3 regions of the Pseudoalteromonas sp. OFAV1 genome follow, and region 3 is predicted to be linked to each of the others. Evidence: predicted binding sites of a transcription regulator. Region 3 holds the regulator's gene; each other region holds the start of a gene.
The links. Region 3 encodes sigma-54, which starts transcription at its own class of promoters, with help from an activator protein. Its sites were predicted from a motif close to GTTGGCACGNNNNTNGNNT; they were not measured.
Positions count from the first base shown of each region.

Region 1: the regulator sigma-54 is predicted to act here: its motif matches at 2,428-2,446, upstream of L1267_RS08260 (flagellar basal body rod protein FlgF).
Region 2: the regulator sigma-54 is predicted to act here: its motif matches at 2,830-2,848, upstream of L1267_RS08075 (FlgO family outer membrane protein).

Region 1 is NZ_JAKGBG010000010.1:111,942-116,146, reverse strand. Features, by position in the region: gene L1267_RS08275 (flagellar basal body P-ring protein FlgI) at 1-106, opposite strand, end outside; gene flgH (flagellar basal body L-ring protein FlgH) at 119-802, opposite strand; gene flgG (flagellar basal-body rod protein FlgG) at 818-1,606, opposite strand; gene L1267_RS08260 (flagellar basal body rod protein FlgF) at 1,628-2,392, opposite strand; gene flgE (flagellar hook protein FlgE) at 2,542-3,894, opposite strand; gene L1267_RS08250 (flagellar hook assembly protein FlgD) at 3,951-4,205, opposite strand, start outside.
Region 2 is NZ_JAKGBG010000010.1:77,162-81,366, forward strand. Features, by position in the region: gene L1267_RS08055 (thymidylate synthase) at 1-176, shown strand, start outside; gene galU (UTP--glucose-1-phosphate uridylyltransferase GalU) at 203-1,084, shown strand; gene L1267_RS08065 (SPOR domain-containing protein) at 1,633-2,025, shown strand; gene L1267_RS08070 (SPOR domain-containing protein) at 2,164-2,499, shown strand; gene L1267_RS08075 (FlgO family outer membrane protein) at 2,881-3,474, shown strand; gene L1267_RS08080 (FlgO family outer membrane protein) at 3,489-4,163, shown strand; gene L1267_RS08085 (FlgO family outer membrane protein) at 4,167-4,205, shown strand, end outside.
Region 3 is NZ_JAKGBG010000008.1:43,893-48,097, reverse strand. Features, by position in the region: gene kdsC (3-deoxy-manno-octulosonate-8-phosphatase KdsC) at 1-365, shown strand, start outside; gene lptC (LPS export ABC transporter periplasmic protein LptC) at 362-916, shown strand; gene lptA (lipopolysaccharide transport periplasmic protein LptA) at 906-1,427, shown strand; gene lptB (LPS export ABC transporter ATP-binding protein) at 1,424-2,149, shown strand; gene L1267_RS06605 (RNA polymerase factor sigma-54) at 2,267-3,763, shown strand; gene hpf (ribosome hibernation promoting factor) at 3,790-4,077, shown strand; gene ptsN (PTS IIA-like nitrogen regulatory protein PtsN) at 4,081-4,205, shown strand, end outside.

The sequences.
Region 1 (4,205 bases), on a different contig from region 3:
TAGAGCGTACACCCTCAACCATAGACACATCTTTAACTCGCTCAGCTTGAGCAGAAAACTGCAGGCTGATTAAGCAAAGAGCAATAATGTATTTAAACCCATTCATGACTTTGTTCCTCTAAAATGGGAAAAGCGAACTGCTAAAGAATCGAGAAAGCCAGCCAGCACTTTGTGTTTCTTGCATTTGCCCTTTACCAGAATATTGTATACGTGCATTCGCTATACGGTTTGACGTGACTGTATTACTTGCTGAGACATCTTCTGGACGGACTAACCCTTCCAAACGAATAAACTCTTCACCGGTATTTAACGTGAGCCATTTTTCACCACGGATCACTAAGTTTCCATTAGGTAAAACGCGCATCACATTGACAGAGATATCACCAAATAGACTATTCGATTGATTCGACTTTGAGTCACCTTTAAATGATGACCCTGAACCAATGCCAAATTGAATGCTGTCACCACCAATGTTAACCGGATTTCCACCTAACCCAATTACAGGGTCTAAGTTAGCATCTGTTTCTTTATCGGTTTCGGTTTTTGCTGCTTTGGTTGCTTGCGTTGACTCTTGCAATTTAACAGTGATGATATCGCCAGCACGCAGTGCCTTTTTATCAGAGTACAAATCGTTTGATGTATAGCTATCAAACAAAGACCCTGTTGGCACCATTTGTTCTGTTGTAGGCTCTGGGTACATAGGCGCATAGTAAGGGTCATCCTGAACCACATGATGATTTTGCGTTGTTATACAACCACCCAGCATAAAAGCTGCTGATGTGACTAAGATAAGATTACGCATGCTGCCTCCTACGACTTATAACTGTTGATTGATGTAACTAAGCATTTCATCCACTGCTGAAATCACTTTTGAATTCATTTCATAAATTCGTTGCGTTTCAATCAGATTAACCAGCTCTTCTGTTACATTTACATTTGACGTTTCAAGCGAACCTTGTACCACAGTACCTAAACCATCAATCCCCGGATTACCTTGCACTGGTGCGCCACTTACAGCTGTTTCTGTGTATAAGTTTTGCCCCATTGGCTCAAGACCCGATGGATTGATGAAGTCTGTTATAGTGAGCTGACCAATTACCACATTTTCTGCCTGACCTGCTACACGAACAGATACTTCGCCATCTTGTGACACCGTAATTGATTGCGCATCATTTGGCACATTCATTTCAGGTTGCAACGGGAAACCCGCACCTGAAGTTACGATACGACCGTCTTCATCTGTCGTAAATTGACCATTACGTGAGTAAGCAATATTGCCGTCAGGTAACTGTACTTCAAAAAAACCTGGGCCTGAAATCATCCAGTCCAGTGAGTTTTCGGTCGTTAACATATTACCTTGCGAAAAGTTCTTTTGGTTTGCTACAACCTTAGCACCGGCACCAAGCATTAGACCTGATGGCATTTCAGTATCTTGAGACGAACGACCACCTGGTTGATTAATGTTTTGATATAGTAAATCTTCAAATACGGCGCGGCTTTTTTTGTAACCGACCGTGCTGGCATTCGCGAGATTATTTGAGATCACCGAAATATCGGTTTGCTGGGCGTCAAGCCCGGTTTTACTGATCCACAATGCTGGATTCATAACTCTACCCTCTCAGTCATCTTAAACAATGCGTAACAGCTGATCTTGACGCTCATCAAGCTCTTCGGCTGTTTTCATCAATTTAACTTGTAATTCAAATTGGCGTTGGTTGCTGATCATGTCGACCATTTCATGGACTGGATTAACGTTCGACATTTCAAGCGTACCTGACAGTACTTTTACATTGGGTGAAATATCACAGAACCCACAAAGATCATTGACCAACATATCTTCTTTTGGTCTAAATAAACCGTCATTACCTTTTTCAAGCTGAGTGTTATCAGCTTCGATCACTTTTAAGCGGTCAACCACTTCTAAAAAGTTGGCAGGTGCACCTTGCGGGCGCACTTGGATCGCGCCATCTTCGCTAAACTCAACCTTCTCAATTGGCAAAGGTAAGATAATAGGCCCGCCCTCGCCAATAACTTGACGGCCATGGCTGGTGATCAATGCGCCGTCAGGTGTGATGTTTAGTGTGCCTGTTTTGGTATAAGCTTCGTTACCTGATGCATCTTGCACACTGAGCCAACCACGGTCGCTCATGGCAATATCAAGCTCTCGGCCTGTCTCAACGAATCCACCCGATTCCATATTTGAACCAGGACGCTCTTGCATCGCAAACACACGTGATGGCAAGCCTTCACCAAAAGCCTGCATGGAACGCGCTTGTGCAAAATCAGCTTTAAAGCCAGTGGTGTTAGCATTAGCAAGGTTGTTAGCCTTTAACTCAAGACCACGCAAGCTTTGCTTGGCACCAGACATGGCAATGTAGACCATTTTGTCCATAACATTGACTCACTAAAAATACGATAACTAAAGAAATGCAATAAAAGTGCCAAAGTAAAATTGACGCATAAATAGGATGGTAAAAATGAAAAAAGGCTGCCAATTGAGGGAGCAGCCTTCGTGTCGGATTAAGCTCAGAGCCGTTTAGATTAACGGATCTGTAGGATGTTTTGTTGTAGTGTTGAGTTAACTTCTAATGCACGTGAATTTGCTTGGAAATTACGTTGTGCACTGATCAAATCAACAAGTTCACTTGTTAAGTTAACGTTTGACTGCTCAAGGGCTGATGAGTTAATTGAACCTAATGTACCTGAACCTGGTTCACCGGCAATTGGCTCACCAGAGGTTAAGCTTTTCTTCCATGCCGTGTTACCCACTTGCTGTAAACCTTGTGAGTTAGAAAAGCGCACCATTGCCACTTGGCCTAAGAATGAAGTATCACCATTACTGTAAGAAGCAACGATTTTACCATCTGTACCAATATCAATACCTGATAGACGACCTACAGTCGCACCATCTTGCTCTAGCGCTTTCACTTCAAAGTTACTTGCATATTGAGTCGGTATTTTATTCGTTGTACCAGCTTCATCGCGCCAATTGATGTTTACATCATCAGGGAAACTCGCACCGTTAGATAATAAACCAGATATACCGCCTGAAGGTATTGTTAATGGATTAAACGTAGCATCTGTATTTGCAGTTCCATCAGTGCTTTGAGGTAAACCACTTGAGTCAAACTGAAAAGTTGAAATAGGCGTATATGGCGACGTAGTTTGCTCAGTACCATTAGCAGCAAACGGCTTTTCATCAAGTGTTGCAAACACTTGCCATTCATTGTCATTACCAGTCACTGCTGCGTCAGTTTTAACAAAGAAGAACTGTAAAATGTGTGGCTCACCTAAAGAATCATACACTGTTGTTGATGTTGAACTGTTATACGACGCACTTGTCTCAGGGTCAAATGGTGTAACTGCTGGCGTTAATGCACGCGAATCTAAGTTAAACGACGAATAAACATTGGTCGTAGCGCGTGGAGAACCTGATGCATCAGGAATTTGTAGCGCAGAAGATGTGCTTAAACTAACAGAAGTTGTATCACCCGTTGCTTCATCAACAGGGAAACCTTGTAAGTAGTTTCCGCTAGCATCCACAATAAAGTTGTCTTTATTAAGTTTGAACGCACCAGCACGAGTATATGTAAAATCTTGTGCACCTAGGTCATTTGCCATGGCAAAGTAGCCTTCACCAGTAATTGCTAAGTCCAGAGAGTTATTAGTGAAAGATAATGAACCTTGGTGAAATTGTTGTGCCACCATTGTAGTTCTTACGCCGTCACCATTTTTAGTTTTACCTGAGCTAAATACTGATGATGCGTACACATCAGCAAACTCAGCACGAGACTCTTTAAAGCCTGTGGTGTTAACGTTAGCAATATTGTTTGCTGTTACATCTAAGTCTTTTTGCGCGGCAGCAAGGCCGGTTAATGCAATATTGAAGCTCATAAGTCACCTCTAAAGTGTCAATCTGTAGCACTAGGCTAACTAGTTAATCTGTGTAATTAAGCGATTTCTGCAACATCAGTTAGCCTAACCGCGCCTTCTTTAGTATTAATAATAATGCCGCTAGATCCATTGATATTAACGCTTTCAATATTTTTGAAAGTCGCTAAAGGTAGACTGCTATAGTCACCATTTTGGAATCCTTCAGCTTTAACTTCGTATTCGCCTGGAGGCAAAAGCTCTCCATCGTCATTTTTACCATCCCACTCAAAACGAACTGCGCCAGCCGATTGAGCGCCCATGCTGATGGTACG
Region 2 (4,205 bases), on a different contig from region 3:
AACTGGAGTTGATGCGTGATGTGCAGCTTAAGCGTGAGCCTTTCGCGTCGCCAGAATTAAAAATAAACCCAAATATTAAATCACTAGAAGACATTGAAACCTGGGTTACAAAAGACGATTTTGAAGTAGTAGGTTATCAGTGTCACGATGCAATTAAGTATCCGTTTTCAGTGTAAGAACAATAAAATTTAAGGAGAAATCAATGAAAGCTGTGATCCCAGTTGCTGGCCTTGGCACGCGAATGTTACCTGCAACGAAAGCGATTCCAAAAGAAATGTTGCCTATTGTCGACCGTCCTTTGATTCAATACGTAGTGAATGAAGCGATTTCGGCTGGTATTAAAGAAATTGTTTTAGTTACCCATTCAAGTAAAAACTCAATTGAAAACCATTTTGACACGAGCTTCGAGTTAGAAGCGACTCTTGAGAAGCGTGTTAAACGCCAATTACTTGCTGAGGTACAATCAATTTGCCCTAAAGATGTAACCATCATTCATGTTCGTCAGGGTGAAGCGAAAGGGCTAGGTCATGCTATCAACTGTGCAGCTCCGATTATTGGTAATGAGCCATTTGTGGTTATTTTACCTGATGTGATCATTGATGATGTAGCAAGCGATCTTAAAAAAGACAACTTAGCAGAAATGATCCAACGCTTTGAAAAAACAGGTGAGAGCCAAATTATGGTCGAGCCTGTGCCAAAAAACGAAGTAGACAAATTTGGTGTTGTTGACCTAGGCGATGCAAAAATTCAGCAAGGCGAAAGTGCAGCTATTTTAAACATGGTTGAGAAACCGCCAGTTGATCAGGCTCCTTCAAACCTTGCGGTTGTTGGCCGTTACGTATTAAGCAAAAATATTTGGCCACTACTTGCAAAAACTCCAGCAGGTGCCGGCGATGAAATTCAATTAACTGACGCTATTGCTATGTTGATGGAAAAAGAAATTGTTGATGCTTATTCAATGAAAGGCAAAAGCCATGATTGTGGTAGCAAGATTGGCTACTTAAAAGCAATTGTTGAATTTGCGCTTCGCAGAGAAGAATTTAAAGATGAATTAAGCGACTTTATTAAATCGCTTGTTAAATAGTTAAGCTATCTAATTAAAAATAATATAAAAAGTGCCTATACGGCACTTTTTTTATGTTTATTTACCTTCCTAATTTTTTGTTCATTATGCAAATAATGACTTTTCTGATATACCTTTGTCCTAACACATTGTTATGATTGAATGTAATTAAAATGTTTCATTGCATATTGGTTGATAATTTATTCTACTCAAGTGTTGAAACCTAGCTCATTGCATTATTTGCCATTTTAGGACGTAGACTTGAAGTGGATGTTTTTTCATGGCCGCTTTTTGAAACGCTAAATAAAAAACAATGTGTTAGTATTTTTATTTGATACCTAAAATGATCTTATTCGCCTTGGTGTACAGGTAAGTGCTAACAGCGAGTCTTCTTGAATGAGAAGAAATTTTTTATGGTATGTTTAAGAACTCTGATTATGAAATGTTGTGTGAAGCCTTTACGTTACAGTATATGCCTAGTGGCGTGTTTGACTGTGTCAGGTTGCAATAATACGACAACCTCTTTTCTTTCCCCTAAACAATGGCCCTTATTGCACCTTGTGCAATTGTTGAGTCAAAATATTATAAAAGTAGATAGCTCTCCCTCTTTCGTTAACCAACACGCAGCGCTTGAAACAGTTCCTGCTGGTTCATTGAATAGCACGTTAATTGAGCAACCGTTTAAACATGAATATGCCTTTGCTGTGCAGCTTGCATCGGTTCAATCAAAGCCATTACTCGCTTATTCTGTTAAAAAAATGACCAAGCGTGCTCCCAATATTTTTCAAGGTGAGCCTATTTTAAATATTGAAACCGCTACTGTTGAGCAACACACGTTTTATCGTCTTAAATATGGTGGTTACAAGTATTTTAAAAACGCACAAGCAGACTGCGAAGCCATAAAACGTCAAGGGATCGATTGCTTCGTAAGCAAGTACACGGATAATCGCGTTTACTTTTAATGTAATTCTTTTTAACTGGGTTGGCATTTTGTTTGCTAGAATTTATGCCTATTTTTTAGAGTTGACGATTACATGATTTTTTTTACTCTTCTTAGGCATTTGTTCATTATCTTAAGTTTATCAACTTTGGCAGCGTGTATGATGACGCAAGAGCAAGATGAGCCTGTTTACACTAAGCAGCAAGTGCAACCTGAGCTTGCTACTGACAATAATCAAGCTGCAGGTGTGCAGCTGGGGCTATATTTGTCAGTGAATAAAGTGAGTCATCAAGTATTGAAGCTAAAACATGATTATCCTAATGCTTTACAAGGGCTTAGTTTTCGCTTTAAACAGCGTGATCAAAAGGGAGTCACTTTGTATGCGCTGCGTGCAGGACCATTTAAAAACTACAGCCAGGCCAGCGCTTTTTGTGAGATTGCTAAAAAAATGGGTCAGTCATGTGTAACTGCAACATTTGTTGGCGAGATGCTTTAGCTATTGCTTTTTGTATTAAATAATAATCGCAGCTACTTTGTTCTTCATAATTAACAGCCTCGCATACTCGGCCTGAGTAGCGATTATAAACAGTAAGCAGACTTATCATTAAAAGGCTTATTCGCTTAGATAAATACCAACCCGAAATACAGAAACCACCCATGGGGATAAGCCTGAAGCTAGCTGCGTTAAAAATTACTTATCTACGATTGTATGGATGCAGAGGGTAGGGCAATGCAGGAGCAACTGCCAGGAACAGCTAAAAAACCAAATTGGTATCAGAGTTTCTCGTTTTTAGACTATCAAAGTAAATCTCGCCAATAGTAATAGTTAGGCATAATTATTGCTTTGTATTTGTCATGTTGAAAGAGGATGGCAAATATGCGTCTGTTAGTTTATTTCGTTTTTTTAGTGTTAGTGGGTTGTAGCTTAACCGAAGAGCAACAAAAAACGCCCCCTAGAGAAACGCCAAAATCACCGATGGCTCCTTATACAGTGCATCAATATGTTACTGATTTAAGTAGTCAGTTAAGTCGTATTCAAGGCCCTTACAAAGGTAATGCGCGCATTGCTGTTACGAGCTTTTACATGGCAGATGGCTTGGGTACTAAGTTGGCGCAAGACCAAGGCAGTGGCTTGAGTCAGCAAATTCAAGAGAGCTTACTTACGCAATTTACCCAGCTAGGCTTTCATACTATCGAATATCGACTAGAAAATACTTTAAATTTGCAGCCAACGGCCGATAGTGTACTTAGTCGCGATATAAAAACCTTACGCCAACGTCAGAATATTGACTTTGTTATTACCGGCACACTTACCCGGCAACAACATGCCTATATAGTGAATGCTCGACTCGTCAATACAAAAGATCAGCGTGTTGTATCTGCGGCAAGTACAGAGATCCCGATAAACGTTATGTGGGGAGCTGAAAAAGTACAGCAGCGTAATGGTCAGTTGTATCGAAGCGAATATTAAGAGGAATTCAATTAATGAAACGTTTAATTTTAAGTATGTGTTTGCCTATGGGATTTGGTTGCTCTTCGATGCTTGCTAGTGATACACCTGAACAGCACGATGAACCACAGCTAATGGCTCAACGAGAAGTGGCTGCACCGCATAGTAACGACAGCGTATTTCAAACTAATCAAGCCGTGTTAAACAACAGTAGCTTTACCGCAGCGCCAACTCGTAAAAATATCAATCATTATGTACGTGGCATCATGCAAGACTTAGTTGAAAACTTGCAATATGTGAACGATAAAACTCCCATTGCTGTTTCAAGCTTTGTGTATCTTGATGCTGACTACAACTCAACCACGTTACTAGGTAACCAGCTCGCTGAAAGTTTTATTCACGAACTGCATACCTTTGGTGTACCTGTTGTCGATTTCAAAACGACCGATTATATGCGTGTAACGCCTAGTGGTGATTATGTATTTAGCCGAGATTATTTAGAGCTTAACCAAGACCAAAACTTTAATTATGTGCTAGCCGGCACCCTAGTTAACCATCAAAGCGGGGTACTGGTGAATGCTCGTATCGTTGGTTTGGCAAGTAAAGCCGTGGTGGGATCTGCACAAGGGTTTATTCCGCAATCTGTGGTCGATGCCTTAGATAGCACCAATCGTAGCGACGGAATAATGCTAAAACAAGCAAGTGAGTAAGGTATGAAAGGTATTTTATTAGCATTCATATTATTAGCGCTG
Region 3 (4,205 bases):
GTGGCTTTGAAGTTGCCGTTATTACCGGGCGCCATTCACAAATAGTTCAGCAGCGAATGACTAGCCTAACCGTACAGCATATTTATCAAGGCCAAGAAACAAAGCTGATTGCATACCAAGAGTTAAAAGATAAACTTGGCCTAGAAGATGAGCAAATTGCGTACATTGGTGACGATGGCCCTGATTTGCCTGTAATGGAAATAGTAGGCTTTGCGGTAGCAGTCAATGATGCGCACCCATTGATAAAAAAACTGGCTCACTATACGACCATGCTACCGGGTGGCTTTGGCGCTGTACGTGAATTAACAGATTTACTGATGTTAGAAAACGGTAAGCCGTTAACTAGCGATGGAACCAGCGCATGAATATAGCCCGTATTTTACTGAGTATTGTTTTTGTTTGTTGCATGGTGTGGTTGTGGTATCCGTACTTTAACCAAACAACAAACACAATAAATAGTGAAGACGAGATTATTGCAACTCCCGATTATACGGCCGTTGCACTAAAGCAAACCGCTTATGATGAGCAAGGCAAGATTAGCCATAAGGTGGCGGCTGCAAAAATGGAGCTTTATCAGCAACTTGGGTTTACCTTTTTTGAGCAACCTATTTTTACACTTTATGGCGACCAGCAAATTTGGCAAGTAAAAGCTAAAGAAGCCACCTTATATGAAAACGATCAGCTTATTTTTGAAGGCGATGTTGTTGCTAAAAACTTAACCCATAATGGCATGATCGAAGATATTAAAGCTGAAAACATTAACGTTGATATAGAACAAATGACCATGTTTTCGAAGCAACCTGTGACGCTAACAGGACCAAATTTAAAAATTACCGGTAAAGGCCTAAAAGCTAATTTAAAAACCGAGATTGTAGAGCTAACTAACCATACACGAACCATATACTATGACCAATAAACTGAAGAAATTACTCCTGATCCCAAGCTTATTGATTGCCTTTTCAGGCGTAGCTGCCGAGCAGACAGGCGCACAAATTAGCATAAGCTCAGATCGCCAAACTGGTAAGCTAAAAGATGGCGTTGGTATATTTGAAGGCAATGTCGAAATTATACATGGTAACCGCCGGATCACAGCCGAACGCCTTGAAGCCCATGGTGGTGATACAGAAGGTACTGTTGAGTTAATTATCGCCACAGGTAAGCCTGCTTATTTTGAAGAAAAGCAAGCAGATGGCACGGTAATGAGCGCCAGTGCAGAAGAAGTTCGCTACGACGTAGCCAAGCGCTTCTTAACTTTAAATGGCGAAGCCGAAGTGACTCAAGCAGGCCAAAAAGTAACAGCGAAAAGCATTACTTATGATATGGCACAACAACTAATTAGCGCAGAAAAAGACGAAAACTCAACAGACCGTGTACACACAATCTTAGTGCCTGTTGACAACAAACAAGACGATAAAGGCCAACCATGAGCACATTAAAAGCAGAGCTTTTAGCAAAAAGTTATAAAGGCCGCCAAGTTGTCAAAAATGTGGGTCTTGAGGTTGAAGCGGGCAGTATCGTTGGTTTGCTTGGCCCAAATGGCGCAGGCAAAACCACCACTTTCTATATGATTGTTGGCTTAGTACCTAGCGATAAAGGCAAGATCAGCATTGATGATAATGATATTACACTTTTGCCAATGCATAGCCGAGCACGTTTAGGGATTGGTTACCTACCACAAGAGTCATCTATTTTTAGAAAGTTAACGGTTTATCAAAACCTAATGGCTATTTTAGAAACGCGTAAAGATTTAAATAAACAAGGCCGAGAAGAAACACTCAACAACTTACTTGATGAATTTAGTATTCAGCATATTCGTGATAGTCAAGGTATGGCTTTATCTGGGGGCGAGCGTCGTCGCGTAGAAATTGCTAGGGCATTAGCCGCAAATCCTAAATTTATCTTGTTAGATGAGCCTTTTGCTGGTGTTGATCCTATTTCAGTGTTAGATATAAAGAAAATTATTGAACACTTAAAAAATCGTGGTATTGGTGTATTAATCACTGACCATAATGTTAGAGAAACCCTTGATGTTTGTGAAAAAGCCTACATTGTTTCTCATGGGGAGCTAATTGCATCAGGAACACCTGAGCATGTTTTAGCTGACCAAACCGTACGCGATGTGTATCTAGGTGAGCAATTCAGGCTATAACCAATAAGCCACCATCTAGCGCATCTGCTAAACTAAATAACAATGACAATAAATCGATATAAATTTACCTGTGACTGCACAGGTGTCGATAACACATAAAAGGATTGTTAGGGATACATGAGGCAATCATTACAGCTGCGCATGGGCCAGCAACTTACAATGACTCCACAACTGCAACAAGCAATTCGCTTGCTGCAGCTTAGTACATTGGATCTCCAGCAAGAAATTCAAGAAGCACTTGATAGTAACCCTCTGCTTGAAGTGGAAGAAGCAGATTACAACGATGAAAACATTGGTAAGAACGAGCAAAAAGCTGAATCTGATGATACTCAGCTAAGTGCATCGGCCGAAGAAGCGCCGAGTGAGTACGAACAAGAAAGCAGCGATGCCCTTAACAAAGACACCGTTAGTGACGATTTAGCCATGGATGTGACATGGGATGAGTACATGAGTGCTGCCCCATCAACATCATCAGGTCCAATGCCAGAAGATGAGTCAATTTATCAAGGTGCATCGACTGAAACCCTCCATGAATACCTTATGTGGCAATTACAACTCACACCATTTAGCCCAACCGATGAAGCGATCGCTGTCGCCATCGTAGAGGCAATTGATGACTCAGGTATTTTAACTGTTAGCTGCGAAGACATAGTCGAAAGTTTTAATCAAAATAATGATGAAGAAGAAATCGAACTAGATGAAGTCGAAGCGGTCTTAAAGAGAATACAGTTGTTTGATCCAGTAGGGATTGGTGCCCGTAGCTTACAAGAGTGCTTATGTATCCAGCTTCGCCAATTCGATGCGAGTACGCCGTATTTAGCTGAAACTAAAATGGTTTTATCTGAGCATATTGAATTATTAGCAAGTCGCGACTATCGCACTTTGATGAAAAAGACTAAGCTTAAAGAAAGCGAACTAAAAGAAGTAATGACGCTGATCCACAGCTTAAACCCTAAGCCAGCAGACAGCATAGTTCGCGAAGAGTCTGAGTACGTTATACCCGATGTATCGGTTAAAAAAGTTAAAGGTCGTTGGGTCGTTGAACTAAACCCAGATTGTATGCCAAAAATTAGAGTGAATAGCCAATATGCAGCTATGTCACGCTCAGTAAAATCGAGCAGCGATAGCCAGTTTATTCGCTCTCATTTACAAGAAGCTAAATGGTTTATTAAAAGCTTAGAGAGCCGTAACGATACACTTTTAAAAGTGACCAATTGTATCGTACAGCAACAACAAGCATTTTTTGAACATGGCCCAGAAGCCATGAAACCAATGGTGCTGAACGATGTCGCAGAAATGGTCGAAATGCATGAATCGACAATTTCACGTGTTACAACACAAAAATACATGCACACCCCTCGCGGGATTTTTGAGTTGAAATATTTCTTCTCAAGCCATGTCAGCACAGAAAACGGTGGTGAGTGTTCATCAACAGCAATTCGCGCTTTGATCAAAAAGCTTATCGCTGCAGAAAACTCAGCTAAACCATTGAGTGATAGTAAAATTGCAGATATATTGGCTGAGCAAGGAATTAAAGTAGCTAGACGCACAATTGCAAAATATCGAGAGTCTCTAGCGATACCTCCGTCTAATCAGCGTAAGAGTTTGATTTAGACGTTTTACATAGAAGGAAAATGCTTATGCAACTAAATTTAACTGGTCGTCATGTAGAAATCACTGATTCATTAAGAGACTATGTAAACAGCAAGTTTGCAAAACTAGAAAGGCATTTTGACCACATTAATAATGTACATGTCATTCTAGATGTAGAAAAATTAAGCCAAAAAGCAGAAGCAACTTTACATGTAAATGGAGGCGAGCTCTTTGCCTCAACTGCACACCAAGATATGTATGCAGCCATTGACTCGCTAATCGATAAACTAGATCGTCAAGTCATTAAACACAAAGAGAAATTAGCTCGACACTAAATTATGAAACTTAGTTCACTTACTAACCAGGACTGCAGCAAAGCTGCGGTCCTTTTTAATAGCAAAAAAAGAATCCTTGAATATATCAGCGAGCTGGCTCACCAGCAGCTTCCTCATTTATCTCAACA